2 regions of the Streptomyces sp. NPDC088400 genome follow, and region 1 is predicted to be linked to the other one. Evidence: predicted binding sites of a transcription regulator. Region 1 holds the regulator's gene; the other holds the start of a gene.
What was found. Region 1 encodes HrcA, which represses chaperone genes, less so after heat shock. Its sites were predicted from a motif close to TTNGCACTCNGNNNNNCNGAGTGCNAA; they were not measured.
Positions count from the first base shown of each region.

Region 2: the regulator HrcA is predicted to act here: its motif matches at 4,333-4,359, upstream of groES (co-chaperone GroES).

Region 1 covers NZ_JBIVMZ010000004.1:56,042-71,853, forward strand. Annotated here, with positions in the region: gene ACIQD6_RS11525 (AMP-dependent synthetase/ligase) at 1-871, shown strand, start outside; gene ACIQD6_RS11530 (two-component system response regulator) at 1,055-1,639, opposite strand; gene ACIQD6_RS11535 (SpoIIE family protein phosphatase) at 1,909-4,008, shown strand; gene hemW (radical SAM family heme chaperone HemW) at 4,152-5,384, shown strand; gene ACIQD6_RS11545 (Uma2 family endonuclease) at 5,490-6,077, shown strand; gene ACIQD6_RS11550 (DUF3097 domain-containing protein) at 6,055-6,879, opposite strand; gene ACIQD6_RS11555 (MBL fold metallo-hydrolase) at 6,968-7,711, opposite strand; gene hrcA (heat-inducible transcriptional repressor HrcA) at 7,960-8,976, shown strand; gene dnaJ (molecular chaperone DnaJ) at 8,977-10,116, shown strand; gene ACIQD6_RS11570 (nitronate monooxygenase) at 10,510-11,589, shown strand; gene ACIQD6_RS11575 (16S rRNA (uracil(1498)-N(3))-methyltransferase) at 11,586-12,332, shown strand; gene ACIQD6_RS11580 (histidine triad nucleotide-binding protein) at 12,467-12,826, shown strand; gene ACIQD6_RS11585 (ribonuclease Z) at 12,832-13,740, shown strand; gene ACIQD6_RS11590 (carbohydrate kinase family protein) at 13,920-15,032, shown strand; gene ACIQD6_RS11595 (PhoH family protein) at 15,276-15,812, shown strand, end outside.
Region 2 covers NZ_JBIVMZ010000001.1:187,821-203,632, reverse strand. Annotated here, with positions in the region: gene ACIQD6_RS01055 (LysR family transcriptional regulator) at 1-771, opposite strand, end outside; gene ACIQD6_RS01050 (SDR family NAD(P)-dependent oxidoreductase) at 1,008-1,781, shown strand; gene groL (chaperonin GroEL) at 2,084-3,709, opposite strand; gene groES (co-chaperone GroES) at 3,877-4,185, opposite strand; gene ACIQD6_RS01035 (hypothetical protein) at 4,514-4,906, opposite strand; gene ACIQD6_RS01030 (polysaccharide deacetylase family protein) at 4,903-5,970, opposite strand; gene ACIQD6_RS01025 (SAM-dependent methyltransferase) at 6,053-7,462, shown strand; gene ACIQD6_RS01020 (hypothetical protein) at 7,718-8,083, opposite strand; gene ACIQD6_RS01015 (hypothetical protein) at 8,155-8,889, opposite strand; gene ACIQD6_RS01010 (hypothetical protein) at 8,970-9,608, opposite strand; gene ACIQD6_RS01005 (SDR family NAD(P)-dependent oxidoreductase) at 9,734-10,495, opposite strand; gene ACIQD6_RS01000 (aldo/keto reductase) at 10,684-11,124, opposite strand; gene ACIQD6_RS00995 (helix-turn-helix transcriptional regulator) at 11,271-12,128, shown strand; gene ACIQD6_RS00990 (potassium channel family protein) at 12,331-12,855, shown strand; gene ACIQD6_RS00985 (RNA polymerase sigma factor) at 12,869-14,164, opposite strand; gene ACIQD6_RS00980 (YciI family protein) at 14,382-14,735, opposite strand; gene ACIQD6_RS00975 (TetR/AcrR family transcriptional regulator) at 14,920-15,546, opposite strand; gene ACIQD6_RS00970 (cytochrome P450) at 15,662-15,812, shown strand, end outside.

The DNA of each region.
Region 1 (15,812 bases):
CACGAAGTCCGTGCCGTTCGCCCTCGAGGCCAAGCACCGGGTCGCCGACGCGCTCGTCTACTCCAAGCTGCGTGAGGCGTTCGGCGGCCGGCTGCGCGCCGCGATCTCCGGGTCCGCCGCGCTCGCGCCCGACATCGGCTACTTCTTCTCCGGCGCCGGAATCCACATCCTGGAGGGCTACGGCCTGACCGAGACCAGCGCGGCCAGCTTCGTCAACCCGGGCGAGGCGTACCGCACCGGTACGGTCGGCAAGCCGCTGCCCGGCACCGAGGTACGGATCGCCGACGACGGTGAGATCCTGCTGCGCGGCCCGGGGGTCATGGCCGGATATCACGGGCTGCCGGAGAAGACGGCGGAAGTCCTGGAGTCCGACGGCTGGTTCCACACCGGGGACATCGGGGAGCTGTCGGCGGACGGCTATCTGCGGATCACCGACCGCAAGAAGGACCTGATCAAGACGTCGGGCGGCAAATACATCGCACCGGCCGAGGTCGAGGGGCAGTTCAAGGCGGTGTGCCCGTTCGTCTCCAACATCCTGGTGCACGGCGCGGACCGTAACTTCTGTACGGCGCTGATCGCGCTCGACGAACCGGCCATCCTCGGCTGGGCCGCCGAGAACGGCATGGCGGGCAGGCCGTACGCCGACGTGGTGGCCTCCGCGCAGACCGAGCGGCTGATCGACGGCTATGTGAAGCGCCTCAACGAGGGACTTCAGCGCTGGCAGACCATCAAGAAGTTCCGGTTGCTGCCCCGCGATCTGGACATCGAGCACGGCGAGCTGACGCCCAGCCTCAAGCTCAAGAGGCCGGTCGTGGAGCGGGAGTACAAGGACCTGATCGAGGAGATGTACGAGGGCACGCGGGAGAGCTGAGCCGCACGGCGCGGAGCGGAAGCGGGGCCACCGGGCACGCGGTGTCCGGTCGGGGGCCACCGGCATACGAACGCAGGCAGCTGGCATACGAACGCAGGCCGTCGGCGTACGGTCGCGGGCCACTGGCGTACGGTCGCGGGCCACTGGCGTACGGGCGCCGGGTGCGGGCCGACGTGACGCCGCCTATCTGTCCCGCTCGCGCCGTAGCTCGCCCAAGGTGTCCTCGATCCGGGCCAGTTGCCGCCCCACGAGAGTGAGATCGTTCGGGACGTCGCGCCGTAACGTCTCCTCGATCACCGCCAACCGGCCCGCGATCTCACCCAGATGCTCCTCCTCCCGCGCCAGCATCCGCTCCAGCTGGCGGTTCTTGCGGTGCAGGTCGAGGAAGACGCTGACCTTGGCGCGCAGCATCCACGGGTCGAAGGGCTTGGTCAGGAAGTCCGCCGCGCCCGAGGCGTACCCCCGGAACGCGTAACCGCTGTCGGATTCGGGCCCGTTCAGGAAGATGATCGGGATGTCCTTGCTCCGGTCCAGCCGCTTGATCCGGGCCGCGGTCTCGAATCCGTCCATACCGGGCATGCGCACGTCCAGCAGGATCACCGCGAACGGCTGCCGCAGCAGCGCCCCCACCGCCTCCTCGCCCGAACGGGCCCGTACGAGCGGCTCGTCCAGCGAGGCCAGTACCGCTTCCAGCGCGGCGAGATTGTCCTCCATGTCATCGACGAGAAGGATGCTCGCGCGCTCCGTGGTGGCTGTTGTCCCGCTCATCCCGTCTCCTTGTCCGGCCCCGACTTTCGGCCAGCGAGGCAAGAATGCTCCGTCCGGGGCGGAACCGCACGTCCTTCCCCGCGTTTGGGACCGTGTCGTACGTGGCGGCGTGTTCCGTACGTCCGCACCCCACCCACGGCGGCGGCCCTACCACCAAACCTTGGTCAATATCTGCCAACTTCCATGACTCGGCGCATATGGGCGCGGTCTGTCTGTCACTCTGTCGGGATCGTAAGCGGCACAACGCCAGAACCGGATCAGGAGCCGCAGTGGGGCCCATTCCGATCCCGCGCGAATCCCTTCACCGTCCGGCACCCACGGTGCCGTCACGCGGGGACGCGCGGTCCACATCACGTACCAGCCTGCCGGGCAACCCGCTCGCACCGTCCGCCGCACGCCGCTTCATCCGCGCGGCGCTGGCGGACTGGACCAGCCTCGGGCTGCTCACGACCTGCACCTTCTGCCAGGCGGACGAGAGCTGCCCACCAGGGAGACACAGCACCGATCTGCTCGCGGACGACGCCGTACTGATCGTCGACGAGCTCGTCACCAACGCGGTGGTGCACGCGGGGACCACCGTCGAACTGCTCTGCCGTCTGGAAGCCCCCTCGGCGGGCGTCTCCGGGGAGGAGGACGAGCCGGCCGCACTCGTCCTCGAAGTCTCGGACCACCACCCGTCACGCGCCATACAGAGCGACGCCCGGGAGCAGGAGCCCGGACGGGAAGACGGGCAGTCGCCGGGGCGGGAACCGTCCTCCGGGCTGCCCGAGTACGGCAGGGGGCTGCACGTCGTCACCGCCCTCGCCGAACGCTGGGGCATCACCTACCGCGCCGGGCTCAAGACCGTATGGGCGCGCCTGCCGCTCGAAGGGCGGGACACGGGGCCGGTGCGGGGGACCGAACCGGTACTGCGCCGCGGGTTGCGCGCCGCCGAGATCCTTGCGCCCGCGTACGCGTCCCGGCGCACCGTGCGCGACGATCCGGACTGGGCCGGCCGAGGCGCCCTCTCCTTCCTCGCCGAGGCCTCGGAACTGCTCGCCGGGCAGCTCGACGAGGACCTGGTCGCGGCGCTCGCCGGGCAGCTGCTGGTGCCGAGGCTGGCGGAGTGGTGCGCGGTCTGGCTGGACGGCGAGGGCGCCCAGACGGGCGCCGCGCCCCGGCTCGCCCGGGTCTGGCACGCGGACGAGTCGCGGCTGGAGCGGCTGCGCGCGGTCCTGGAGAAGGAGCCGCCGCGGCTGCCGGACCCGCCGCGCGGGGTGGCGGTACGGGTGCCGTGGCCGGGAAGCTCGGGCGTGATGTCCGACGCCGGGGCCCGAGTGGTCGGTACGGATGACAGCGATACGGATGACAGTGCTACGGACGGCGGCGTGGCTCTCGCCTGCCGGCTGGTCGCGAACGGACGCGTGCTCGGCACGCTGCTGCTCGGCAGGCCGGGCCAGAGCAGCGTCGCCGACGAAGTCACCGTCCTCGTCGAGGACTTCGCGCGACGCATCGCCCTCGCCATCGGCGCCGCCCGCCGCTACACCCGGCAGGCCACCATCAGCCGCGTCCTGCAACGCGGACTGCTGCCCAGCCAGGTCGCGCGGATTCCGGGCGTCGCCAGCTCGCTGGTGTACGAGCCGAGTGACGAGGGGCTAGCCGGCGGCGACTTCTACGACGTCTTCCCGTGCCCGCCCGGCGACCGCTGGTGCTTCATGCTCGGCGACGTCCAGGGCAGCGGCCCCGAGGCCGCCGTCGTCACCGGCCTGGCCCGCCCCTGGCTGCGGCTGCTGGCCCGCGAGGGCTACCGCGTCGGCGCCGTCCTCGACCGCCTCAACCGGCTGCTCCTCGACGACGCCACGGAGGCCGCCGAATCCGCGTCCCTGATGGTCGCCGCGGCGGCCACCGGCCCCGGCTCCCTCCCCGGCCTGTCCTCGGGCACCGCGTCGGCGCCGTCCGAAGGCAGCCAGGCCCGGTTCCTGTCGCTGCTGTACGGAGAGCTGAGGCCGCTGCCGGGCGAGGGCGGCGGCGTACGGTGCACCCTCGCCAGCGCCGGCCATCCGCTGCCGCTGCTGCTGCGGCCCGACGGTACGGTCCGGCCCGCGGCGGAGCCACAGCTGCTGCTCGGGGTGGTCGAGCAGGTCGCTTACGAGAGCAGCACGTTCGACATGGAGCCCGGCGACACCCTGCTCTGCGTCACCGACGGCGTCACGGAGCGCCGCTCCGGTCCGCGGATGCTCGATGACGGCGACGGCCTCGCGCGGGCCCTGGCGGGGTGCGTGGGTCTGACGGCGCAGGGCGTCGCGGAGCGCATACGGCGCGCTGTGCACGAGTTCGCGGAGACGCCGCCGGGGGACGATCTGGCGCTCCTGGTGTTCCAGGCCGAGTAGCCGCGCGAGGCGCGGGGCGGTGGGCGCGGCGGCGGGACGACGGCCCCGTACTACGTACGGGGCCGTCGTTTGCGTCCGGCCCCGTACGGCGCCGCCCATCGGTGGCGTACGAGGACACCCTCGGCGTACGGGACACTGGGGGCATGCCTTCCGCACTGCCCGACGGTGACCCCATGCCCGAGACCGGGGCCCTGCCCCGGCACGCCCTGACGGGTGCGGCGGACCGGCCTCTCGGCTTCTACCTGCATGTTCCGTACTGCGCGACCCGCTGCGGCTACTGCGACTTCAATACGTACACGGCCACCGAGCTGCGCGGTTCGGGCGGTGTGCTGGCCTCCCGCGACAACTACGCGCAGACACTGGCCGACGAGGTCCGGCTGGCCAGGAAGGTGCTGGGCGACGACCCGAGGCAGGTCCGTACGGTCTTCGTCGGCGGCGGTACCCCGACGCTGCTGGCCGCCGACGATCTCGTACGGATGCTCGGGACGATCCGCGACGAGTTCGGGCTGGCCGACGACGCCGAGATCACCACCGAGGCGAATCCGGAATCGGTGGATCCGGCGTATCTGGCGACCCTGCGGGAGGGCGGCTTCAATCGGATCTCCTTCGGGATGCAGAGCGCGAAGCAGCATGTGCTGAAAGTTCTGGACCGTACCCACACCCCCGGCCGGCCCGAGGCGTGCGTCGCGGAGGCCCGCGCGGCCGGCTTCGATCATGTGAACCTCGACCTGATCTACGGCACGCCGGGGGAGACCGACGCCGACTGGCGCGAGACGCTCGTGGCGGCGGTCGGCGCGGGTCCCGACCACGTCTCGGCGTACGCGCTGATCGTGGAGGAGGGCACCCAGCTGGCCCGGCGCATCCGGCGCGGCGAGGTCCCGATGACGGACGACGACGAGCACGCGGACCGGTACCTGATCGCGGACTCGGTGCTCGGGGAGGCGGGCTTCTCCTGGTACGAGGTGTCCAACTGGGCCACCTCGGAGGCCGCCCGCTGCCTGCACAACGAGCTGTACTGGCGCGGCGCGGACTGGTGGGGCGCGGGCCCCGGCGCCCACAGCCACGTCGGCGGGGTCCGCTGGTGGAACGTCAAACACCCCGGCGCGTACGCCTCGGCCCTGGCGGAGGGCCGCTCGCCGGGCGCGGGCCGCGAGATCCTCTCGGCGGAGGACCGCCGGGTGGAACGCATCCTGCTGGAGCTGCGCCTGTCCGACGGCTGCGAGCTGTCGCTGCTGGCCCCGGCGGGCCTCACGGCGGCCCGGCGAGCGGTCGGGGACGGCCTGCTGGCCCCGGAGTCCTTCGAGGCGGGCAGGGCGGTTCTGACGCTGCGGGGACGGCTGCTGGCGGACGCGGTGGTCAGGGACCTGGTGGACTGATCACTCGCCGGGGTGAATCCCCGCGGATCGCGGGTGCGTCTGCCTGGGCTGTTCCTAAGCTGCCGCCGACGGAACGGAAGCGGCGGAAAGCGGAGGCTCACGGAGATGACCGCTGTGGATGCGCGATCGACCACGCGCGCGGCCAGGATCTTCGAGGACATGGAGGTCCCCGAGGGCTACAAGGCGGAACTCCTCAGGGGCGACATCGTGATGGTGCCGGGGCAGGACCGGGTCCACAACGGGATCGTGGAGTCCGTGCAGGACCAGATCCCACGCAAGGACTGGGACCGTATGCAGACGCAGGACATCGCCATTCCGGGCGAGGCGAGTGAGCCCCAGCCCGATCTCGTGGTCCTTGAACTGGGCGCGGTGGAAGGCCCTGGACGGCTCATTCCGGCTTCGGCCGTGACCCTGTTGCTGGAGGTGGTCTCCAAGTCCAGCATCGACCGTGACCACGGCGTCAAGCGTTCCATGTACGCGGCGGGCCGGGTGCCCGCGTACCTGATCATCGACCCGATGGAGGCTCACTGCGTCCTGCTCACCGAGCCGACCGGCAGTGGTGAGGAGGCCGACTACCAGGTGGAGCGGACCACCAAGTTCGGCGACCCCATTCCCCTGGACGTGCTCGGGGTCGAACTGGACACGTCCGGATTCCAGACGCTTTCCCCGGTCAGTTGGCACCGCCGACGGTGACGAAGTCGATCAATTCCTCGACCCTGCCCAGCAGTTCGGGCCGCAGGTCCTTGTAGGAGCGGACCTGGGACAGGATGTCCTGCCACGCCGCCCCCGTGTTCTCCGGCCAGCCCAGCGCGCGGCACACGCCCGTCTTCCAGTCCTCGCCCCTCGGGACCGACGGCCACGCCCCGATGCCCACCGAGGACGGCTTCACCGCCTCCCACACGTCGATGTACGGGTGGCCCACCACCAGGACGTCCGGGCCCGTCACCTCCGCCGCGATGCGGAACTCCTTCGAGCCCGGCACCAGATGGTCGACCAGGACGCCCAGCCGGGCGTCCGGCGCGGGGGCGAACTCGGCGACGACGGCGGGGAGATCGTCGATGCCGCCCAGGTACTCCACGACCACGCCCTCGATGCGCAGGTCGTCGCCCCAGACCTTCTCGACCAGTTCCGCGTCGTGCCGGCCCTCGACGTAGATGCGGCCCGCCCGCGCCACCCGCGCGCGGGTCCCGGGGACGGCGACCGAGCCGGAGGCCGTACGGGCGGGCCGGGCCGGGCCGCCCGCCGTCGGGCGGACCAGCGTCACCACGCGCCCCTCCAGCAGGAAACCGCCCGGGATCAGCGGGAAGACCCGGTGCTTGCCGAAGCGGTCCTCCAGGGTGACCGTCGGACCCTCGGCGGTCTTCTCGCAGCGGATCACCGCACCGCAGAAGCCTGTTGACACCTCCTCGACCACCAGATCCGGCTCGGCGGGGATCTCGGGCGCGGGCGTGGACTTCTTCCACGGGGGCGTCAGATCGGGGCTGTAGCTGCGCATACGGAAGACGATAAGCGGATCGGGCCGGTACGGCTAAGAGGCTGTCCCACCAGGGTCCGACCCCTGCCGGAACGCCCCGCCGGAGCCGCTACACCCCGCCGAAACCCGCCGCCAGCGCGTCCCGTTGCGCCCGTACGAACGCCGCGTCCACCACCGCCCCGTGCCCCGGCACGTACAGCGCGTCCTCACCGCCCAGTGCCAGCAGCCGGTCCAGCGCCGCCGGCCAGTGCGCGGGGACCGCGTCGGGGCCGGCCTGGGGCTCGCCGGACTCCTCCACCAGATCGCCGCAGAAGACCACATCGGGGGAGCCGGTGCCGACGCCCGGCACCAGCGCCGCCAGATCGTGACCGGTGTGCCCCGGGCCGACGTTGGCCAACAGGACCTGACGGCCGCCCAGATCCACCGTCAGCTCCCCGGACACCGCGTGGCGCGGCAGGACCAGCACGTCGACCGCCTCGGCGGCCCGCGCGGCATCGACACCTTCCCGTACGGCGTCCTCGTACAGCGCCGACCGCCCGGCACCGCCCGGAGCCAGCAGTTCCGCCGTGCCGACCGCTCCGTACACCTCGACCCCGGAGAACGCCGCTGTGCCCAGCACATGGTCGAAGTGCGGGTGGCTCAGTGCGACATGTGTCACTCGACGGCCGCCGAGCAGCGACTGGGCCGCCGCCCGGATCGCGGCGCCCTCGCGGACCGTCGAGCCGGTGTCGTACAGGAGGGCCGCGCCGTCCCCCGCCACCAGCCCGGCCGTCGCGTCCCACCTGGGCAGTCGTCGCCGGCCCACCCCCGGGCTCAACCGCTCCCACCCGCACTCTTCCCAACGGACGTTCATGCGAGGACGCTATCCGCAACGACCAGCGTGATCGCGTATGAAACGGGCAGGTTGACCGCAGTAGACCCGCTTGACCACGGGTGATCGCGAACGGCCACGACGATCGCGGGACAGCGTGGTCGGCCGCCCTTGCCCGGGGCGTACCCGACGGCCGTACACTGGCCGGTGGAAGTACTGGCACTCACCGCGCGCGAGTGCCAGAGCAAGGGCCGGACCGGGACCGACGACGACAGCTGGAGGTGTGCGCGATGCTCAGCGAACGCAGACTCGAGGTGCTGCGCGCGATCGTCCAGGACTACGTCGGCACCGAGGAGCCCGTCGGCTCCAAGGCGCTCACCGAGCGGCACAAGCTCGGTGTCTCCCCGGCCACCGTCCGCAACGACATGGCGGTGCTGGAGGACGAGGGCTTCATCGCCCAGCCGCACACCAGCGCCGGGCGCATCCCGACCGACAAGGGCTACCGGCTCTTCGTCGACCGGCTGGCCGGGGTCAAGCCCCTGTCGCCGCCGGAGCGCCGCGCCATCCAGAATTTCCTGGACGGCGCCGTCGACCTCGACGATGTCGTGGGCCGTACGGTCCGGCTGCTCGCGCAGCTCACCCGGCAGGTCGCGGTCGTCCAGTACCCCTCGCTGACCCGCTCGACGGTGCGGCATGTGGAGTTGCTGGCGCTCGCCCCCGCCCGGCTGATGCTCGTGTTGATCACGGACACGGGACGGGTCGAGCAAAGGATGATCGACTGTCCCGCGCCGTTCGGCGAGACCTCGCTCGCGGATCTCCGGGCCCGGCTCAACAGCCGGATCGTGGGACGCCGTTTCGCGGACGTCCCGCCGCTGGTGCAGGACCTTCCCGATTCCTTCGAGCAGGAGGACCGGGGGACCGTGACAGCGGTCCTCGCGACCCTGCTCGAAACCCTGGTCGAGGAGACCGAGGAGCGGCTGATGATCGGCGGTACCGCCAACATCACCCGCTTCGGACACGATTTCCCTCTGACCATCCGGCCGGTGCTGGAGGCACTTGAGGAGCATGTGGTGCTCCTCAAGCTGCTCGGTGAGGCCAAGGACCCGGGCATGACCGTACGAATCGGGCACGAGAACGCCCATGAGGGACTCAACTCCACGTCCGTCGTCGCGGTCGGCTACGGTTCGGGAGACGAGGCAGTCGCCAAACTCGGCGTGGTCGGACCGACCCGCATGGACTACCCCGGAACGATGGGAGCGGTACGCGCAGTGGCACGTTACGTCGGACAGATCCTGGCGGAGTCGTAAGTGGCCACGGACTACTACGCCGTACTCGGCGTGCGCCGCGACGCATCCCAGGATGAGATCAAGAAGGCATTCCGGCGGCTCGCGCGCGAGCTGCATCCGGATGTGAATCCCGATCCGAAGACGCAAGAGCGCTTCAAGGAGATCAACGCCGCCTACGAGGTGTTGTCGGACCCGCAGAAGAAACAGGTCTACGACCTCGGCGGAGACCCGCTCTCCGGAGCCGGGGGCGGAGGCGGCGCGGGTGGCTTCGGCGCCGGCGGCTTCGGCAACTTCTCCGACATCATGGACGCGTTCTTCGGTACGGCGTCGCAGCGCGGCCCGCGGTCGCGGACGCGGCGCGGCCAGGACGCGATGATCCGGCTGGAGATCGACCTCAACGAGGCGGCCTTCGGCACGACCAAGGACATCCAGGTCGACACGGCCGTTGTCTGTACGACCTGTTCGGGCGAGGGTGCCGCTCCCGGCACCTCGGCGCAGACCTGCGACATGTGCCGCGGCCGTGGCGAGGTCTCGCAGGTCACCCGGTCCTTCCTGGGCCAGGTCATGACCTCGCGGCCGTGCCCGCAGTGCCAGGGCTTCGGCACGGTCGTACCGACGCCGTGCCCCGAGTGCGCGGGCGACGGTCGCATCCGGTCGCGTCGTACGCTCACGGTCAAGATCCCCGCGGGCGTCGACAACGGCACCCGCATCCAGCTCGCGGGCGAGGGCGAGGTCGGCCCCGGCGGCGGTCCCGCCGGTGACCTGTACGTCGAGATCCACGAGGTGCAGCACAGCACCTTCCAGCGGCGCGGCGACGATCTGCACTGCACGGTGACCATTCCGATGACGGCGGCCTCACTGGGCACGAAGTGCCCGCTGGAGACGCTGGACGGGGTGGAGGAGATCGACGTACGGCCGGGTACGCAGTCGGGGCAGTCGATCCCGCTGCACGGGCGTGGCATCACGCATCTGCGCGGTGGCGGCCGGGGCGACCTGATCGTGCACGTCGAGGTGATGACGCCGTCGAAGCTGGATCCGGAGCAGGAGAGGCTGCTGCGGGAGCTGGCGAAGCTGCGTGGTGAGGAACGGCCCACGGGGCAGTTCCAGCCGGGGCAGCAGGGTCTGTTCTCGCGGTTGAAGGACGCGTTCAACGGGCGGTAGGGCCTGTCCGGCGGATCTTCGCGGATCAGCCCGTGGCGTCTGGTGCCGTGCATCGCAAGGCGGAGGATCGTCCGCGTACTGGATGTACGTGGACGACTCCGACAACGCGGCGAGGTGCGGTGCCAGGCGTCGCGGGCCCGGGAAGATCCGCCGGACAGGCCCTGGGCCGCTCGTAGTTGGACGAAGTCGTTCGACCGATCGACCGATCGTGGGCCGCCGTCGATGGTCGGCGGCCCGCGCGTGAGGCAGACGCGTGCGAGCCGGGCGTCCAGGGGGCGGGAATCAGCCACCCAGATGCCCGTGCGTGTCGCCTCGCGCACGCCGTGTTCCCCGGCGCATGCCATACGTGGCACCGATTCGGACCTCTCACCGAGGACATGGCACGATGCCTCCATGTCCTCCGCACTGACCGATCTTTGCCGGTATCCGATCGTGCAGGCCCCCATGGCGGGCGGCGCTTCCTGCCCTCTGCTGGCCGCTGCCGTCTCCGAGGCCGGGGGTCTCGGGTTCCTCGCCGCCGGATACAAGACCGCGGACGGCATGTACGAAGAGGTCAAACAGCTGCGCGGGCTCACCGGCCGGCCGTTCGGCATCAATCTCTTCATGCCGCAGCCTCACTACGCCGACAACGCGGCCGTCGAGGTCTACCGGAACCAGCTCGCCGGTGAGGCCACCTGGTACGAGACACCGCTCGGCGACCCCCAGGCCGGACGGGACGACGGCTACGAGGCCAAGCTGGCCATACTGCTCGACGACCCGGTGCCGGTGGTCTCCTTCACCTTCGGCTGTCCGACCCGGACGGTTCTCGACGCGTTCGCCCACGCCGGTACCTTCACCGTGGTCACGGTGACCACCCCCGAGGAGGCCCAGACCGCTCAGTGGTCCGGCGCCGACGCGGTGTGCGTACAGGGCATCGAGGCCGGCGGACACCAGGGCACGCACCGCGACGACCCGGCCACCGACGGTGCGGGCATCGGGCTGCTCTCGCTGGTGTCCCAGGTCAGGGAGACCGTGCAGATCCCGGTCATCGCCGCCGGCGGGCTGATGCGCGGCGGGCAGATCGCGGCGGTGCTCGCGGCGGGCGCGGACGCGGCACAGCTCGGTACGGCGTTCCTGGTGTGCCCCGAGTCCGGGGCGAACGCGCTGCACAAGCAGGCCATGACCAACCCGCTGTTCGTACGGACCGAACTGACCCGGGCCTTCTCGGGCCGCCCCGCCCGCGGCCTCGTCAACCGCTTCATGCGCGAGCACGGCCCGTACGCCCCGCCCGCCTACCCCGAGGTCCACCACCTCACCTCCGGACTGCGCAAGGCCGCGGCCAAGGTGGGGGACGCGCAGGGCATGGCGCTCTGGGCGGGACAGGGCCACCGGATGGCGCGCGACCTGCCGGCCGGCCGGCTGGTCGAGGTCCTCGCGGGCGAACTCGACGCGACCCGGGCGTCGTTCATGCCGGGCCTCGGCAGCGCCTCGTGACCGCTCCGGTCTTCGTCGTAGGAGACGGCGGACCCGGCGCCCTGGCGGTGGGGACGGTCACGCTCGACGGCCCCGAAGGTCGGCACGCCGTCTCCGTACGGAGGTTGCGCGTCGGCGAGGAGGTCGTGCTGACGGACGGCGCGGGCACCGGCGCGTACGGAACGGTCGCGGCCGTCGAGGGCAAGGACCGGCTGGACGTCGAGGTCACGGAGGTGCGGACCGAGGAGGAGCCCTCGCCCCGGATCACCGTCGTCCAGGCCCTCCCCAAGGGCGACCGCGGGGAGTTGGCCGTCGAGACGATGACCGAGACCGGTGTCGACGCGATCGTGCCGTGGCAGGCCGCGCGCTGCGTCACCCAGTGGAAGGGCGACCGGGGCGCCAAGTCCCTGGCCAAATGGCGGGCCACGGCCCGGGAGGCGGGCAAGCAGTCGCGCCGGCTCCGCTTCCCCGAGGTCATGGACGCGCTGTCGGCCAAACAGGTCGCCGCGCTGCTCGCGGACGCCGACTTCGCGGCCGTACTGCACGAGGAGGGCAGCGAACCGCTGGCCACCGCGCCGCTCCCCGCCGAGGGCCGGATCGTGCTGGTCGTGGGCCCCGAAGGGGGCGTGTCCCCGGAGGAGTTGGCGGTCTTCGAGGCGGCGGGCGCGAAGCCGTACCGCCTCGGCCGCAGCGTGCTGCGCACCTCCACCGCGGGTACGGCGGCGACGGCCCTGCTGCTGGGCCGCACGGGCCGCTGGTCCTGACCGCCCGGCCCCGGGGAGCGCCGCGGCGATGCCCTCGGCGGGCAGGTGACGCCCTCAACGGACAGCGGCCACCGGCCCGGATACCATGCGACCGTACCGAACTGATCACCAGCAGCGTCGAGGAGGCCAGGACCATGGCGGGAGAACCACAGGCCGACTGCCTGTTCTGCAAGATCGTCTCGGGGGACGTGCCGGCCACCCTCGTACGCGAGACCGACACCACCGTCGCCTTCCAGGACATCAATCCGCAGGCCCCGACCCATGTCCTGGTCATCCCGCGCGTGCACTACGCGGACGCCGGCTCCCTCGCCGCCGCCGAGCCGCAGATCGCCGCCGACGTGCTGCGTGAGGCCGCCGCGGTCGCCGCCCAGGAGAAGGCCGACGGCACCGGCTACCGCATCGTGTTCAACACCGGCGCGGGCGCCGGCCAGACCGTCTTCCACGCGCACGCCCACGTCCTGGGCGGTCGCGGCCTCAACTGGCCTCCCGGATAAGCGCCTTGTCCGTACGGGAACTGGTGGTGCTCGGCACCGCCAGCCAGGTGCCCACGCGCCATCGCAACCACAACGGCTATCTGCTGCGCTGGGACGGCGAGGGCCTGCTCTTCGATCCCGGCGAGGGCACCCAGCGCCAGATGCTGCGCGCCGGGGTCGCCGCGCACGACATCAACCGGATCTGTGTCACGCACTTCCACGGCGATCACTCGCTGGGGCTGGCCGGGGTCATCCAGCGCATCAACCTCGACCAGGTGCCGCACCCGGTCACCGCGCACTACCCGGCGAGCGGGCAGCGCTTCTTCGAGCGACTGCGGTACGCGACGGCCTACCGCGAGTCCGTCGCGCTGACCGAGGCGCCGGTGACCGGCGACGGCGTCCTCGCGCGGACCGGCGCGTACACCCTGGACGCGCACAAGCTCTCGCACCCCGTCGAGTCGTACGGCTACCGCCTCACCGAGCCCGACGGGCACCGGATGCTGCCCGCGCGGCTGGCCGCGCACGGCATCGCGGGCCCGGACGTCGGCCGGCTCCAGCGCGAGGGCGTGCTGAACGGCGTCACACTGGACGAGGTCAGCGAGACGCGCCGGGGCCAGCGGTTCGCGTTCGTCATGGACACCCGGCTCTGCGACGGCGTGCACGCGCTGGCCGAGGGCTGCGACATGCTCGTCATCGAGTCGACCTTCCTGGACGAGGACGAGCGGCTGGCCACCGACCACGGTCACCTCACCGCGGGCCAGGCGGCGCGCGTGGCGCGGGAGGCGGACGTACGGCATCTGGTGCTGACGCACTTCTCGCAGCGGTACGGCGATCCGGACGAGTTCGAGCGCCAGGCCCGCGCGGCCGGCTTCGAGGGCGAACTGACGGTCGCCGCCGACCTCGTACGAGTGCCGCTGCCCAAACGGTCTCCCTGAGGCCGGTCCCCGCGGCCCATCCCCGGGACACCGGGGACAGCGAGAGGGACCGGCGGCGACGGGACGGGGCGGCGGTGACGGGGCGGGGCGGGGACAGTGGGGCGGACCTCGCGCGTGTCCGCCGCGCCGTGTCCGATCGTGCAGACTGTCCGGATCTGCACGCGATCGGGGAGTCCGCCGTGATCACATCCAACGGAGACACGTACGACCACACCGCCCATGTCGATCCGCTGAGCGCCCTGCGCGCACCGGACGACCCGGAGTGCGATGTCTATCTCACGGGCACGGTCTTCCTCGACATCATCTTCACCGGCCTCGCCAGCGCGCCCGTACGCGGCACCGAGTCCTGGGCCCGGGGCATGGGGTCGAGCCCCGGCGGCATCGCCAACATGGCCACCGCGCTGGCCCGCCTCGGACTGCGCACCTCGCTCTCCGCCGCCTTCGGCGACGACCACTACGGCGAGTACTGCTGGGACGCGCTGGAGCACGGCGAGGGCATCGACCTGTCCCGGTCCCGTACGGTCGCAGGCTGGCACTCGCCCGTCACCGTCTCCATGGCGTACGAGGGCGAACGGACCATGGTCTCGCACGGCCACGAGGCCCCGCCGCCCGAAGGCGCCCTGCCGGAGTGCCCGCCACGCGCGCGTGCCGCCGTCGCCGCGCTCACGCCCGGCCGCCGCGACGAGTGGATCGCCCATGCCACCCGCCACGGGGCACGGATCTTCGCCGACGTCGGCTGGGACGACACCGGCCGCTGGGACCTGTCGGGACTGGCCGATCTGGAGCACTGCGAGGCCTTCCTGCCCAACGCCGAGGAGGCGATGCGCTACACCCGTACCGACTGCCCACGGGCCGCCGCGCAGCTGCTCGCCGAGCGGGTGCCGGTCGCCGTCGTCACGCTGGGCGCGGAGGGCGCATATGCCGTGGACGGCACCACCGGCGAGACCGCCGAGGTTCCGGCGATCGCGGTGGAGGCCCTCGATCCGACGGGCGCGGGCGATGTCTTCGTGGCCGGTTTCGTCACCGGTACGCTCGCGGGCTGGCCGCTCGCCGACCGGCTGGCCTTCGCCGGGCTGACGGCCGCGCTCTCCGTACAGGAGTTCGGCGGATCGCTCTCCGCGCCGGGCTGGGCGGAGGTCGCGGCCTGGTGGAGTTACGTACGCGCCTGCTCCGACCAGGACCCGGCGGCGCTGCGGCGCTACGCCTTCCTGGAGGAGCTGCTGCCCGCGCCGACGCGGCCGTGGCCGCTGCGCAGGGCCGTACCGACGATCGGTTTCGGTCGCTCGGGGTGAGGCGCGGGTGTACCGGGCGTACTGCGCGGGCCGTACGGGCGCACAGCTGGGGCGCCTGATACGGGGTACGCCTCCCGTGACACCGAGGTACGCCTCCCGTGGTCGCCGTCCGCAAATCTGTGCGACGGCGCAGAGAAAAGCTCTAGGGCCTTGTCAGTGGGGAGCCGTAGGCTGGTAGCCCAGAGGTTGTCGAGCAGCGAGAACCCTGCAACGGGAGGTATGCGCAGGCCACAGCGCCGGCCCATGACTCAGACACCTACAGCCAAGACCCCCGCACCGGGGCAGGCACGTGCCCGGTTCACCGTTCCCGCCAAGCACCCCATGGTCACGGTCCTGGGTTCGGGGGACTCCCTGCTCCGCGTGATCGAAAAGGCGTTCCCGGCCGCAGACATCCATGTCCGGGGAAACGAGATCAGTGCGACCGGCAGCGCGGCGGATGTCGCGCTGGTCCAGCGCCTGTTCGACGAGATGATGCTGGTGCTCCGCACCGGTCAGCCGATGACGGAGGACGCAGTGGAACGTTCGATCGCCATGCTCAGGGCGAGCGAGGACGGCGGAGCGGACGGCCCCGAGACGCCCGCCGATGTGCTCACCCAGAACATTCTGTCCAGCCGGGGCCGGACGATCCGCCCCAAGACCCTCAACCAGAAGCGATATGTCGACGCGATCGACAAGCACACGATCGTCTTCGGCATCGGCCCCGCCGGCACGGGCAAGACGTATCTCGCCATGGCCAAGGCGGTCCAGGCGCTCCAGTCCAAGCAGGTCAACCGGATCATC
Region 2 (15,812 bases), on a different contig from region 1:
ACGGACGCCTTCGGTGCGCACCGACTCCATCGCCAGCTCCGGCAGCACCGCCACCCCGAGACCCGCCGCGACCAGGCCGATGACGGCCGGATAGTCGTCTGTCGCGAAGTCGATCCGGGGCGTGAACCCCGCTTCCTCACAGGCGTCGACCAGTTGCTTGCGGCAGCGCGGACAGCCCGCGATCCACGGCTCGGCGGCCAGATCGCCGATCGCGACCGTCCCGGCGTCCGCGAGCCGGTGGCCCTCGGGAACCAGACCGACGAGCCGGTCCACCAGCAACGGGCGTACGACCAGGTCGTCCCACTCCGCGGCGGAGCCGCCGTACCGGAACGCCAGCGCCACATCGCAGTCACCGTCCCGCAGCATCTCCGCCGAACTCGGCGGCTCGGCCTCGACGAGCGAGACCCTGGTGCCGGGATGGGCCGCGCGCAGGGCGGCCAGCGCGGTGGGGACGAGGGTGGAGCTGCCGCTGGGGAAGGACACCAGCCTGACCCGGCCGGCCCTCAGCCCCGCGATGGCCGCGATCTCCTCCTCGGCGGCGGTGAGCCCGGCGAGGATTCCCGTCGCGTGCCGTACGAGCACCTCACCGGCCTGTGTCAGTCGCATCTCGCGGCCGGTACGGACGATCAGCGGGGTGCCCGTGGAGGATTCGAGTGCCTTCATCTGCTGACTGACGGCCGGCTGGGTGCAGCCCAGCTCGCGCGCGGCCGCCGAGAAGGAGCCGGTGGCGGCCACGGTGCGCAGAACACGGAGATGACGGGCTTCGATCACCCGACGACTATAAGCGATTCTTTGGGGCATGACTAAATAGCAGGCACACTCTTTGAGGCGGAGGGGGTGGAGTTGAGTGCGATGGAAGCGGGGGCCGGGTGAGTTGCTGTCAGAGGCGGGACGAAAGTGGCGGATCGGCTCTGGCGTGGAGCTGTGCGCGGTGATGCCCGGGTACGGGCCGTCCACCCCTCGCGCACGGACGTCGGGCGTCTCGGCACAGGCACTAACGTGCCCGTATGACGACTGCTTTGATTACGGGCTCGACGGCGGGGATCGGCGCCGCCTTCGCGCGGCGGCTGGCCGCGGACGGGCACAACCTCGTGCTGGTGGCGCGCGACACCGAGCGTTTGCGGGAACAGGCCACGGAGTTGCACGACCTGCATGGCATCGAGGCCGAGGTGCTGACCGCCGATCTCTCCACCGACAGCGGGATCGCTTCGGTGGAGGACCGGCTCTCGGATCGCAGACACGCGGTCGATCTGCTGGTCAACAACGCGGGGTTCGGCAACAAGGGCCGCTTCCTCGACGTCCCGATGGCCGACGAGTTGACGATGCTGAAGGTGCACTGCGAGGCGGTGCTGCGACTGACGTCGGCGGCGGTCCCCGGAATGAAGGCACGGGGGCGGGGCGGCATCGTGAATGTGGCGTCGGTGGCCGCGTTCCTGCCACGCGGGACGTATGGCGCGTCGAAGGCCTGGGTCGTGCAGTTCAGCCAGGGCGCGAGCCGCGACCTGGCCGGGACGGGGGTGCGGCTGATGGCGCTGTGCCCCGGTTTCGTGCGGACCGAGTTCCACGAGCGGGCCGGGATGGGCACCGACAGCATCCCGGGCTGGATGTGGCTGGACGCGGACAAGCTGGTGACGGCCGCGCTGGCGGACCTGGCACGCGGCAAGACCGTGTCCGTACCGGATCCGCGGTACAAGGCGCTGATGGGAGCGGTGAAGCTGGCCCCGCGCGGGCTGCTCGGCGGGCTCACGTCGAAGACGGGGCGCAAGTACGGCCCGCAGTAACGGCTCCGGCGGCCGAGGCGGATCCCTCCACCCGGTCCCGTCGGTTCGGTCAGCCTCGCCTGTTCGATCGGTTGCGTCAGTCGTGTCGGTTCCGTCAGTCATGTCGGTTCCGTCAGTCGTGTCGGTTCCGTCGATTCCGTCGGGAAGTCGCGCCCCGGACCTTTCGCGGCGTCCTGCTCAAGGGCTGCCGGTACATCGCTCGGTCACGCGTGGCGAACACCGAGGCCCGGCGCCCCCTCGAAGGGGGTACCGGGCCTCGGATGTTCAGCTGTGCGAGCTGTGCGCGAGCCAGGTGTCAGGCCTCAGTGGCTGTGACCGTGGCCGCCGTGACCCGCCTCGGCCTCGTCGTCCGCCGGCTTCTCGACGACCAGGGTCTCGGTCGTGAGCAGCAGCGAGGCGATGGACGCGGCGTTCTCCAGCGCGGAGCGCGTGACCTTGACCGGGTCGATGACGCCGGCCTTCACCAGGTCGACGTACTCGCCGGTCGCGGCGTTGAAGCCGTGGCCCTTGTCCTGCTCCGCCACCTTCGAGGTGATGACGTAGCCCTCGAGGCCGGCGTTCTCGGCGATCCAGCGCAGCGGCTCGACAACGGCGCGGCGGACGACCGCGACACCGGTGGCCTCGTCGCCCTCCTTGCCGAGGTTGCCCTCGAGCACCTTGGCGGCGTGCACCAGAGCGGAGCCACCACCGGAGACGATGCCCTCCTCGACCGCGGCGCGGGTCGCGGAGATGGCGTCCTCCAGGCGGTGCTTCTTCTCCTTCAGCTCCACCTCGGTGGCGGCGCCGACCCGGATCACGCACACGCCGCCGGCCAGCTTCGCGAGGCGCTCCTGGAGCTTCTCGCGGTCCCAGTCGGAGTCCGTGGACTCGATCTCGGCCTTGATCTGGTTGACGCGGCCGGTGACGTCGGCGGAGTTGCCGCCGCCGTCGACGATGGTCGTGTCGTCCTTGGTGATGGTGACGCGGCGGGCGGAGCCCAGCACGTCCAGACCGGCCTGGTCGAGCTTGAGGCCGACCTCCTCGGCGATGACGGTCGCGCCCGTGAGGGTGGCGATGTCGCCGAGCATGGCCTTGCGGCGGTCACCGAAGCCGGGGGCCTTCACCGCGACCGCGTTGAAGGTGCCACGGATCTTGTTGACGACGAGGGTGGAGAGCGCCTCGCCCTCGACGTCCTCGGCGATGATCAGCAGCGGCTTGGAGCCACCCGACTGGATGACCTTCTCCAGCAGCGGGAGCAGGTCCTGGATGGAGCCGATCTTGCCCTGGTGGATCAGGATGTACGGGTCGTCGAGGACGGCCTCCATACGCTCCTGGTCGGACACCATGTACGGGGACAGGTAGCCCTTGTCGAAGGCCATGCCCTCGGTGAAGTCCAGCTCCAGACCGAAGGTGTTGGACTCCTCGACGGTGATGACACCGTCCTTGCCGACCTTGTCCATCGCCTCGGCGATGAGCTCGCCGACCTGCTGGTCCTGCGCGGAGAGCGCGGCCACGGCGGCGATGTCGGACTTGTCGTCGATCGGGCGGGCGGTCGCGAGGAGTTCCTCGGACACGGCCTTGACCGCGGCGTCGATGCCCTTCTTCAGGGCGGCCGGGGAAGCACCCGCGGCGACGTTGCGCAGGCCCTCGCGGACCAGCGCCTGGGCCAGCACGGTGGCGGTGGTGGTGCCGTCACCCGCGATGTCGTTGGTCTTGGTCGCCACCTCCTTCACCAGCTGGGCGCCCAGGTTCTCGTACGGGTCGTCGATCTCGACCTCGCGGGCGATCGTGACACCGTCGTTGGTGATGGTCGGGGCGCCGAACTTCTTGTCGATGACGACGTTGCGGCCCTTGGGGCCGATCGTCACCTTCACCGTGTCGGCAAGCTTGTTGACGCCGCGCTCGAGGGCGCGACGGGCGTCCTCGTCGAACTTCAGGATCTTCGCCATGGGAGCTTCTGTGTCCTCTCGTTGCGATCATCGGCCGTACCTGGCGGTCGCGATCGCTCAAATGAACTGCGCCCCTGTCCGCCCGGCTGTCGCAGGGGGGCCAGGGGCGCAGTTCAAAAGCAAACTATGGGTGCGGAGTGTCCCGGGGTGCGCCCCGGGATTCCGCCCTACTTCTCGATGATCGCGAGCACGTCGCGAGCCGAGAGGACGAGGTACTCCTCGCCGCTGTACTTGACTTCAGTGCCGCCGTACTTGCTGTACAGAACGACGTCGCCGACGGAAACGTCGAGCGGAAGCCGCTCGCCGTTCTCGAAACGGCCCGGGCCCACAGCCAGGACGACGCCCTCCTGGGGCTTCTCCTTGGCGGTGTCCGGGATGACCAGGCCAGAGGCCGTGGTCTGCTCGGCGTCGAGCGGCTGGACCACAATGCGGTCCTCGAGCGGCTTGATGGCAACCTTGGTGCTGGCGGTCGTCACGATCCGACCTCCCCCTTCGGAGATCTCACGGGGTTAACTGTCTCAGGGTGGCGACCAGGTCGATCCGTCGTCGCGGGTGCCGGATCTGCCAGTCGCGCATTTGGCACTCTCCAGTGGGGAGTGCCAGGCCTGACACTATGACCGCGATTAGCACTCGGTCAAGCGGAGTGCCAATTATCGCCGCGTGGCGGCTCGTTTCGATGCCGGTGCGGCGGTTCGTTCTCGCTACGGGAACGCGACGCGGGAGCCGAGGGTTCCGTACGGGAGTACGTGGGCGGGCGGGGCGCTCACCAGCGGCGAGCAGGGCCCGCGCGTGGTTTCGCGTGGTTCACGGGGAGCGTTCCGTGAGGCCGCGCTCCCGACGATCGCGCTCCTGACGGTCACAGTCCTCGCGCGGCTGTCCCCCGCGCGGCAGCCGGACCGTGCGGGCGGGTGGCCCCGACGCCGCGAGCCGCACGGAGCCCGCCCTGCCCCGGGGCGCCACCGAAGGCATGACCGAGGCCGGGGCAGGGGCGCGCAGGACCGGGGCGTGCGCGGGCGGGAGCGGCTCGTGAGGGGGTGCGGCCGGGGCGTGTGGGGACGAAGCAGGGGCGTGGGGGCTCATTCCTTGCGCCGCCTTGCGGCCGAGCCGTTCGATGGGGTCCACCGACTGCGCGCAGCCGGCGGTGAGGAACGCACCGGCTGCCAGCACTCCGGCCAGCAGCCGGTGCGCGGGTCTCATACGTAGTCCTCCAGCTTGGCCACGGCGTAACCCTTGTCCGTGATCACCTTCATCACCTGCCGGATCATGTCGGGCATGGTGCCCTTCCAGTCCTCGCGCCCCCGGAAGTGCGTGAGGATGATGTCGCCCGGGTGCATGTCCCGGTCCCACTCACGCCACTCCATGTGATCGGGGAATGCCTCGGACGCCCAGATCGGTGCGGCCTTGATGCCGCACGCCTTCGCGGCGCGCAGCGTGTCGGCGTTGTAATTGCCGTACGGCGGACGGAAGAGCACGGGGCGCTTGCCGTACTGCTTCTGCAGCTTGTCCTGCTGGCCGCAGATCTCCTGCTTCTGCTCGTCGTACGAAAGGCCGGGCATGTAGGGGTGGTTGAGGGTGTGATTGTTGAGCGTGACGCCACGGTCCTGCATCTTCTTGAAGTAGGCGTAGTTGTCGTTGATGACGTAGTCGCTGAGGAACGCGGTGTACGGGAGCTTCAGCTCGCTCATCATCCGCAACAGTTCGGGGTCCTTCTCCGAGCCGTCGTCGATCGTCAGGAAGACGACCCTGTCCTTGACGGGGACGGTGGTGAAGATCGGCGGCAGATCCTCGCCGCCCTCGACCTCGAAGCCGTCGCGCGTGGTGATCTCCGGCTTGACGGCGGGGGGCGGGGGCGCGGCGAGAGGTGTGGCGGTGAGCCCCCACTTCTTGGCCGCGACGGCGCGTGCGGCCTGCGTACGGCGCACTTCCTCGGCGTACGCGGCACGGGCCCCGGCCGAGCCGGGCTTGTGCGCCTCCGGCGCCCCATGCCCCTCCTTGCCGTGTTTCCCGTGGTGCCCCTGCTGTCCCCCGTGCCCCTCCTCCCCCTCCCGTCCGGCTGCGGACTTGGCGGGTTCGGCGGACCCGGACGTGGCCCCCGAAGCGGACCCGGACGCGGACCCGGACGCGGCCGGTTCGCCCGTCTCCGCAGCGCACCCGGAGCCGAGGGCGGCGGCCAGCAGTACGGCCAGGACGGTACGGCCGGGCCTGCCCCGCAGCACCGTCACCTTTGTCATCATTTCTTCCTTTTGTCGTACTAGTTGCATGGCGCCGCATCCTGTCAGCGCACAGCCCGCTCTCCCGGACGACACCGCCGTCCGACGCGCACCATCCCTCGGCTGGCCCACAATGGGCCGGGTGACCGACCGCTCCCCCTCCCCCCACCTCGAACCGCTGCTCTCCGCCGAGGGCCAGGCACTCCTCGCCGAGCTGCGTGACCACGACCCGGCCCACGAGCTCACCCTCGCCACCCGGCTACGCCGCGAGCACCCGGCCGAGCTGGTCTCGGCGGCGCTGGCGCAGGCGCGACTGCGGCAGCGCGGAGTGGCGAAGTTCGGCGCGGCGGACGCGTATCGCATGTACTTCACGCCGAACGGCGTCGAGCAGGCCACCCGCAGCACCGTCGCCGCCTACCGGGCCGCCCGGTTCCGCGCCATCGCCCCCACCCCGCCGGGCCCGGACTCCGGGCCTCACTCCGGGCAGGGCGCAGGAAAGAGCTCAGGAACGGACGCGGGAACGGACGCGGGAACGGCGGTGAGCGTCACGGACCTCTGCTGCGGTATCGGCGGCGACGCGATCGAGCTGGCCCGCGCGGGTTTCGCCGTATCTGCCGTCGATCTCGACCCGCTGACCTGCGAGATCGCCCTGGCCAATGTGCGGACACTGGCCCCTGACAGTCCGCCCATGACCGTGACCTGCGCGGACGTACGGGAGTACGACCTGGAGCCGGGCGCGGAGGACGAGGCCACCGGCCCCCGGGCCCTGTTCATCGACCCCGCGCGGCGCGGCGGCCGAGGAAGGATCTTCGATCCGGAGGCGTACTCACCGCCGCTGTCCTGGGCGATCGACGCCGTACGCCGGGCAGGTCTGGGCGCGGTCAAGATCGCGCCCGGCATTCCGCACGAACTGATCCCGGACGACTTCGAGGCCGAGTGGATCTCGGACGGCGGCGATGTCAAAGAGGCCGTCCTCTGGCACGACCGGGACCAGGGCGGAGACCGGGACCGGGACCGAGACCGAGACCGGGCGGAAACCCCACGAAACGGCCTGCGGAACGACTCCCGCAATCCGGAGAATGCCGTCGTCCCCGGCATCCGCCGCGCCACCCTCCTGCCCTCCGCCGCCACCCTCGCCGGCCGTGGCCTGCCCGACCCGCCCGTCCGCCGGACCGGCCGCTTCCTGTACGAGCCGGACGGCGCCGTCATCCGCGCCCATCTGGTCGCCGAGGTCGCCGAAGAGCTGGCGGGTGGGCTGATCGACGAGACGATCGCGTACATCACGGCCGACGAACTGCGGCCCACCCCGTACGCCACCGCCTACGAGATCACCGACGAACTCCCCTTCAATCTGAAGAGGTTGAAGGCCCTGCTGCGCGAACGCGAGGTCGGTGTGCTGACGGTGAAGAAACGCGGTTCCGCCGTGGAACCGGAAGAGCTGCGCCGCCGCGTGAAGCTCAAGGGCCCGAACGCGGCGACCGTCTTCCTCACCCGGGTCGCCGGGGCCCCGACGATGCTGATCGGCCGCCCCGCCACCGTATAACCCCCGTCACAACGTCAATTGAGGATCCTCGAACCCGCGATCAGGGCCCAGGAATCTCGGGGAGAGCCGGATTTCATCGGAGAGTTCCTCAGGACCGGAATTACGGAGGCGACTTCGCGGGAATTCCGGGAGAAGCCGGCACACGCCTCCTACCGTGCGGGAACGCGCCCGGCAGACTGCCGCCTCCGCCTCTGTCTCCGCTCCGTCTGTCGGTTGTCTCCGCTCCGTCTGTCCGTCTGTCCGTCGCTCCGTCTGTCAGTCCAGGTCCGTCAGCTCATCCGCGTAGATCTGCGACAGCGGCTGCGGTCCGACGTACTGCTGGCAGTTGCACTGCCGGAGTTCGTACCGCAGCGGCTTCTTGTTCTCGTCCCACGCCGTCGGCGTCTCCACGTCCTCGTGGCACTTGCCCCGCCGGTCGTGCTTCGCCAAGTGGTGCGAGCAGCCGCAGACCGCCTCCGGAGGCTTGTGGGCCTCCTCAAGGGCGAGCCGCTCCTTCTCCGCCAGTTTGAAGCGCTCGATTCTCCGCTCGTGACGCGTCCGCAGTGCGGTCCGGCCCGTGTCGACCATCCAGCTGAAGCCGCCCACGATGAAGAAGATGAAAATCCACCAAAGCCATTCCATCCGCCGCCCCTTACACCTGAATGGCGCACGCGTTCCCTCTTCAGGATAGGACGGAGGCGGCAGATATGTCCTCAGCGATGAGCGCCCCCGCCCCTGCGGACCGGGACCGGGCTCAGCAACCGTTCTGACCAGTGCTGATGCCGGACCGCCTGGACGATGCCCAGCACACCGGTCGCCAGGAAGGTGGCCATCCAGCCCAGCGCGTACGCCATCTCACCCACGGTCGCCGAGCCGAGCCAGGCCCCGGGCCCCGCCCCGGCGTCCGGTCCGGCTCCGGATGCGGGCCCGACCCCGGATCCGGGTCCGGCCCCCGTCACCGCCTGGAACATCGACCACACGGCCACCACACACAGCAGTACGGACGGCAGCAGCCAGATCACGCACCGTCCATGCGCTCGGACCCGTACGCCGATCGTGGTGCCGGGAGCCAGGCCCTGTCCCGGCTCCGCCCCCAGCTCCGCCCATTCGTCGAGCCGCTGCCGTACGGTACGGCCCCGGCTCAGCCAGAAACCGATTCCCACCCCCGCCGGCGTCAGGAGGACCGCCGCGAGGGCCAGCGTCACCAGCCCGGTCAGATAACCGAGGCCGCCCTGCTCGAAGCTCTGTATCGCCAGTCCGGCCGCCGCCCAGCCGACCACGGCGACCAGGCCCGTCAGCCAGAGGGCCAGCAGCCGGCCGAACCCGAGCCCACGCCGGGTCAGTCCCACCATGGCCTCGGCGCGGTCGGCGAGCAGTGCCTCGTGGTCGGGCCAGGAACGGAGTTCCTCCGGCGGTGGAGAGGGCGGCAGCGGCGCGCGGCTGATCATTGGGCAGAGATTAGCGGTGGGCACGAGCACCGGTCCGGTGGGGTGGTACGGCGGTGGCCGCGCCCTTCGGGCGGACGGCGCTACTTCGCGGAAACGCCCCGCGACGGTACGACCAGCCGCACCGCCCACCGGTAGTGCTCCACCGCCCGCGCCCCGCCGAGCAGCCCGGCGATCCAGAGGATGGTCCCCGCGCCCATCCCGTACACGACCTCCATATAGGTGTCCTCGCCCGCCTTGGCCGTGGCCGGCACGACCAGGGCGATCCACAGGCCCACCGCGCACGCCGCGAACGACGTGAGCAGCCACCACAGGCTCGGACCCGCCATCCGGAAGCGCGCGTCGCCCGCCGGGTCGCTCTCCAGCTCCGCCCACCGGTCCATCAGGCCGCGCATCACGCGCTGCCTGCGGACCAGGATCCCGAGGACGATCCCGGCGGCCAGCATGACGCCGAGACCGAGCGTCGCGAGTACCGCGACGAGGACGGCGCCGATGGGATCGAACCCGCCGCCGACCGAGGTCAGAGCGGCGCCGATCAGCGCCCAGCCCAACTGCACCCCCGCGACCAGCAGCCAGAACAGGGCCAGCGCACCGGCCCCGAGGCTCCGCCGGCCCAGGTCCGCGAGTACTCCGTGCCGGTCGGCGAGCAGCGCGCCACGGTCCGGCCACGAGCGCAGGTGTACGGGCGGCGGGGGCGGAGGGAGCGGACCACGGCGAGACATGCGGACGAGGTTATCCGGCCACGTCGGCAGGCCCACGAGGCGGTCGTGGCCCCGGACTTCGGACCAGGACCACGGACCGCTTACCTCACCCCGGAACCTCAGACACCTCACCTGTTCGGTGGGCCTCAGACCTGTTCCGTGGGCCGGATCAGCATCTCGTTGACCGCCATCCGGCGCGGGCGGGTCACGATGTAGTGGATCGCGTCCGCGATGTCCTCCGCCCGCAAGGTCTCCATCCCGGCGTACCAGGCCTCGGCGCCCTCCCGTACCCCGTCCCGGAGGTGCTGCGTCAGCTCGGTGGTCACCGCTCCCGGCTCCACCGCGCTCACCCGTACGTGCCGGCCCGTGAGCTCCTGACGCAGTGCCTCGCTCATCGCGGTGACTCCGAACTTCGTCAGGTTGTAGACCGCCGCACCGGCACTGGCCGTCCGTCCGGCGACCGAGCTGATGTTCACCAGGTCGGCGACCCCGCGCGGCCCGGTGTCGGCGGCTGTGACCAGGTGCGGCAGCGCGGCGTGGGTGACCCGCAGCAGCGCCGACAGGTTGAGGTCGACCATCCGCTGCCACTCCTCGAAGGGGGTGTCCAGGGCGGGGCCGAGCAGCATCACGCCCGCGTTGTTGACGACGGTGTCCAGCCTGCCGAGCGCCTCCACGACCTGGGCGATCAGCGCTTCCGCCTCGCCGGGCGCCGTGATGTCCACGCCGAAGGCGTGTGCGCTGCCGCCCGCGTCCTGGACGCGGGTCACGAGATCGTCGAGCCGGTCCTTGCGCCGGGCCACCACCGCGACCACCGCGCCCTCGGCGGCGAGCGAGAGGGCCGCCGCCTCGCCGATACCGCTGCTCGCGCCGGTGACCAGCGCGACCGTTCCGTCCAGGCGTCCACTCATGTGCCGTTCTCCATCTTCATCTTCGTCAACTGTTTCTCGTACGTCGTATGTGGTGCGTAGCCGCGTAGTGCGTAGGCGCGTAGTGCGTAGGCGCGTAGTGCGTTACGCGCGGGCCTCGCGGGTGTCCGACACCCAGTCCGGGTCGTCGTTGTCCGAGCGCCGGCCGACCACCGCGTCCGCCAGCCCGCTCAGCAGTCCGAGCTGCCCCGCGTCGAGCGTGACCGCCGGCGACCCGATGTTCTCGTCGACACGCACGGCCCGCCGCGTACCCGGGATCGGCACCACCGGCAGCCGTCACCGCGCGTCGTCATCCCGCTGGTGTCGACCGTCCCGTCCGTGCCTGTACCGGACCCGCCGAGGACGATGCCGAACTTGCCGGCCACGGTCACGCCCGCCCTGTCCGTGCCGCGTTCGGCCAGCAGCCGTCCGACGAGCCGCTCGTTCCCTCCGGCGCCGTACACGTCTGCCGTGTCGATGAGCGTCACCCCCTGGTCCAGGGCGTGCCGCAGAGTGGCCAGGGATTGGCGCTCCTCGGCGGGGCCGTAGACGTCGGACAGGCCCATCGCTCCGTAGCCGAGCGCGCTGACGGCGAGTCCGTCGCCGAGAGTGATCGTGGGGAGGTGGGTCATCGCCGTCTTCCTCAGGGTGTCGGAGCGCCTACACAACCACCGCACGTCACACCCCGCACCAGCCCAGCCGCGCCCTGATCCACCCAGGTCCGGCAGACCTACCTTGCACGGGCCGACGGACGTACCGCCCGGCTACAGTCGTACGGATGGAGCACAACAGGGAACTGCGGGAGTTCCTCCGTACCCGGCGTGCCCGGATCACCCCCGAACAGGCCGGCGTACAGCCTCATCCGGGGCCGCGCCGGGTCCCCGGGCTGCGGCGCGAGGAAGTGGCTCACCTGGCGGGCGTCAGCGCGGACTACTACGCGCGCCTGGAGCAGGGCCGTAACCTCAACACCTCCGACAGCGTCCTGGACGCCGTCGCCCACGCCCTGCGCCTGAGTCCGGTCGAACGCGACCACCTCTTCGACCTGGCCCGCCCGCCCCGCGCCCGGTCCCGGCGCCGGCAACCGGCCACGCAGCGCATGCGGCCCGGACTGGTCAACCTGCTGGCGAGCCTCGACCACCTACCGATGTTCGTCATCGGCCACCGGATGGACATCCTCGCCTCCAACCGGCTGGCCCACGCCGTACTCACCGATTTCGACGCGCTGCCCGCCCGCGAACGCAACTTCGCCCGCTACGTCTTCCTGGACCCCACCGCGCGCGAACGCTTCGAGGAGTGGGAGTCGATGGCGGCGGACAGCGTCGCGAATCTGCGCCGCTACAGCGGACGCTTCCCGCACGATCCCCGACTGGCCGAACTGATCGGCGAGTTGTCCGTCCGGGACGCCGACTTCCGCCGCTGGTGGGCGGGGTACGACGTGCACTTCGCCACGCACTGCGTCAAGCACTTCCACCACCCGGACGTCGGCGCCATGGTGTTCCACGGCGAGACGCTCGTCTTCCCCGAAGACCCCGACCAGATGGTCAACCTCTTCACCGTCGAACCGAACTCCCCGTCGGCCGAATCCCTGCGCCTGCTCGGCTCCCTGGCATCGACTCCGCTGGACTCTCTGGCGTGAGGCCACGCGCACGTACGTCGACGGGCAACGGACGTACAGCGACGGGCAACGGGCGTACGGCGATGGGCGAGCGGCTGTGTGTCAGACGCCGTCAACCGCCGGGCCGCGCGTAGCTTCGAGGCAGTCGAGTCACCGGCCCGCCCGGCCCGCCCGACCCGTCCAAACCGTCCGACCTGATGCCGCTCCCGAGCGAGGTAGCCCCATGCCGCCGCTGTCCCTTGCGTACCTGCTGAAACGGCTGCTCGGCAACGCGCGCTGGCAGCGGCTCCATGTGAGGGCCGCCGTGTGGGCCACGCTGGCCGTCGTACTGGTTCTCCTGGTCGGCTCCTGGATCATCGTCCCGTTCGAGGCGTCGGCACCCCGCGCGACCATCACGTCCTTCCCTCTCGCCCTGTGGTGGTCCATCGAGACCGCCACCACGGTCGGATACGGGGACCTCTACCCCGTGACCGCACCGGGGCGCGTCATCGCGTCGGTGGTGATGCTCGTCGGGATCGCGGTGTTCAGCATTGTCACGGCGTCCATCGCCACCTGGTTCGTCGGCGGGGCCGCCCGCGATGTGCGTCAACTGGCCGTGGCCTTCGAACACGTCGGGCGAAAGGGAGAGGCGGACGTCTCCGACGAGATGCGCGCCCTCCACAGCCGCTTCGACCACATCGAACATCTGCTGAGGCCGCCGGGCGGGCCTGCGGACACGGACCCGGCCCCGGCTCCGAAGGACAGCTGACGGGCCCCGGGGCTCAGGACTGTCCGATCCGGTCCGCGCGCTCCCGGAGCAGCGCGCGTTCGCGTTCGTTGCGGGTCAGGCCCGCCGCCCGTACGAACTCCGCCCGTGCCTCGTCCGTACGCCCCAGCCGGTGCAGCAGGTCGCCGCGCACGCTCGGCAGCAGGTGGTACGTCTTGAGCGCGGGCTCGTCGGCCAGCGCGTCCACGAGTGCCAGTCCGGCCGCCGGTCCCTCGGCCATCGACACGGCGACGGCACGGTTGAGTTCGACCACCGGGGAGGGCCTGAGCGCGGCGAGCTGTGCGTACAGCGCGGCGATCGCGGCCCAGTCGGTCTCCTCGTAGGTGGCCGCGCGGGCGTGGTAGGCCGCGACGGCGGCCTGGAGGGCGTACGGACCCGGCGGGCCGCCGAGCGCGCCGGCGCGGGTGAGGGCGGCGAAGCCCCGGTGGATGAGGAGTTGGTTCCAGCGGGAACGGTTCTGGTCGGCGAGGAGCACCGGTTCCCCGTCGGGCCCGGTGCGGGCGGCCGTGCGAGAGGCCTGGAGCTCCAACAGGGCGGCCAGGGCGTGCGCTTCGGGTTCCCCGTCCATCAGCCCGCTGAGTACGCGCGCGAGCCGGAGGGCGTCCTCGCAGAGGCCGGGGCGGAGCAGGTCGTCGCCCGCGGTGGCGGAGTACCCCTCGTTGAAGATCAGGTAGACGACCTCCAGGACCGAGGAGAGGCGCTCGGCCCGTTCCGCTCCGTACGGCACCTCGAACGGCACACCCGCCCTGGCGAGACTCCGCTTGGCGCGCACGATGCGCTGGGCGACGGTCGCCTCGGGTGCGAGGAAGGCGCGGGCGATCTCGTCGGTGGTGAGCCCGCCGAGCAGCCGGAGGGTGAGGGCGATACGGGCCTCGGTGGAGAGGACCGGGTGGCAGGCGGTGAAGATGAGGCGGAGGAGATCGTCGTCGATGGTGTCCGCCTCGGCGGCCTCGATACCGGCGCTGTCGGGCGCCGGGACGTCCTCCAGGGTGCGTCCGACCTCTGCGAGCTTGCGCGCGTACGTCTCCCGGCGGCGTACGAGGTCGATGGCGCGGTGCTTGGCCGTGGCCATGAGCCAGGCTCCCGGCTTCTCGGGGACGCCCGACTCCGGCCACCGCTCCAGCGCCGCGACGAGTGCGTCCTGCGCGATCTCCTCGGCGATGCCGATGTCGCGGACGATGCGTGCGACCGCCGCGATGATCTTCACGGACTCGATCCTGAAGACGGCTTCCACGGCGCGGTCCGCACGGTCCGCGCGATCCGCACGGTCCGCGTCGTCCGCGCCGTTCATGTGATCCGCGCCGTCGGCACGGTCGACGCCGTCGGCACGGTCGACGCCGTCGGCACGGTCGACGCCGTCGGCACGGTCGACGCCGTCAACGCCGCCGATGCGGTCCGCGCGCTCCGCCGCGGCCCGCCCGTCCGGTCCGTCTGCCCGTCTGGCCCTCACGGGCACCCATCAGAGCACACCCACCGGACGGGGGCGCGGCGAACCATCGCAGCGCGAGTTACTCCGCGATCTGCCGGACCTCGCAGGTGATGTCGAACTCGCCCTCGTGCACCTCCACGAAGCGCCGCGCCCATTCGACGGCCTCGGCCTTGTCCTTCGCCTGAATGAGCGCGTACCCGCCGATGACCTCCTTGGACTCGGTGAACGGCCCGTCGGTGACGGTGAGCTTCCCGCCGTCCAGACGGACCCGCACCCCGTCGGAGGTCGGCGTCAGACCGGCGGTGTCGAGCATGACCCCGGCCTTGGTGATCTCCTCCAGCAGCACCCCCATGCGCTGCTGGAGCTCGGGGCTGGGGCCACTCGCGGGTGCGGTGGCCTCGTCGATACGGATCATGGAGAGATAGCGCGGCATGGTGACTCCTCGGGCAGGGGGCGGGCCGTTTCCCGCCTCTCACCTCTTACGTCGAACGGGAGACGCCCGGATCGACACACGCCGGAAAATCTTTCGAAGATCCCCGGACTGCCGCGAAGGACACCGGGGCGTGGCCACGGTCCCGGCTCACCGGGGGATCCCTGGCCCTGCCCCTGGGATCCGGTCAGCCGGGGCCGTGGAGCTCGCCCAGCGCCGTGCTCAGACCGTCCGAGGTGAGGGGCTCGCCCGGCAACGGGCGGGCCCCCTCCGCGCGCAGGCCGTCCAGGAAGAGCGCGAGCAGCCGCCGCCAGGACCCGGACGCGGCCGTCTCCGCCGCCGGTACGGCACGGCCCAGCGCCGCCAGCGCGAACAGCACGTCCTCGACCGACACGTCGTCGCGTACGGTGCCGCCCCGGCGGCACCGCGCCAGCAGGGCGTCGATCGTCGCGGCGTTGTGGATGTGCAGCGCCTCCAGCGTGGGGACGCCCGGCATGGCCGTCGTCATCAGGTCCGTGACCCCTCGATTCGTGGCCAGCCCGGCGAAGGTCCGCTCCAGATAGGCCGTCAGCCCCGCCCACGGGTCCGCCGCCTGCCGGGCGCGCTCCCCGGCCTCGATGGTCGCGGCGAGCCCTTCGCCGAAGACGGCCTCGATCAGCGCGGCGCGGTCGGGGAAGCGCCGGTAGAGCGTGGCGTTGCCGACCTCGGCCCTGCGGGCGATCACGTCGAGCGGAGCCTCCACGCCCTGCTCGGCGTAGACCGCGCGGGCGGCGGCGATCACCCGCTCCCGGTTGCGCTGCGCGTCCTGTCTCACGGCCGTACCGTACCCCGGGACACCCAAACGTGGAGCACTCCCCACTTCCTGTTATCGTCGGAACCGATAAACGGGGAGCTTTCCCCACTTAAGGTTTTCGGACCCGGGAGCCACCATGCCCACTGACCCGACTGACCCGACCGACACCGCCGCCCTCACCGACCCCACCGATGACGGGGTACGCGCCGAGGACTCCGGCGCCGAGGACCTCGCCCTGGGCGACTGGCCCGGCTTCACCGCCGACCCGTACCCCCGTTACGCGCGGT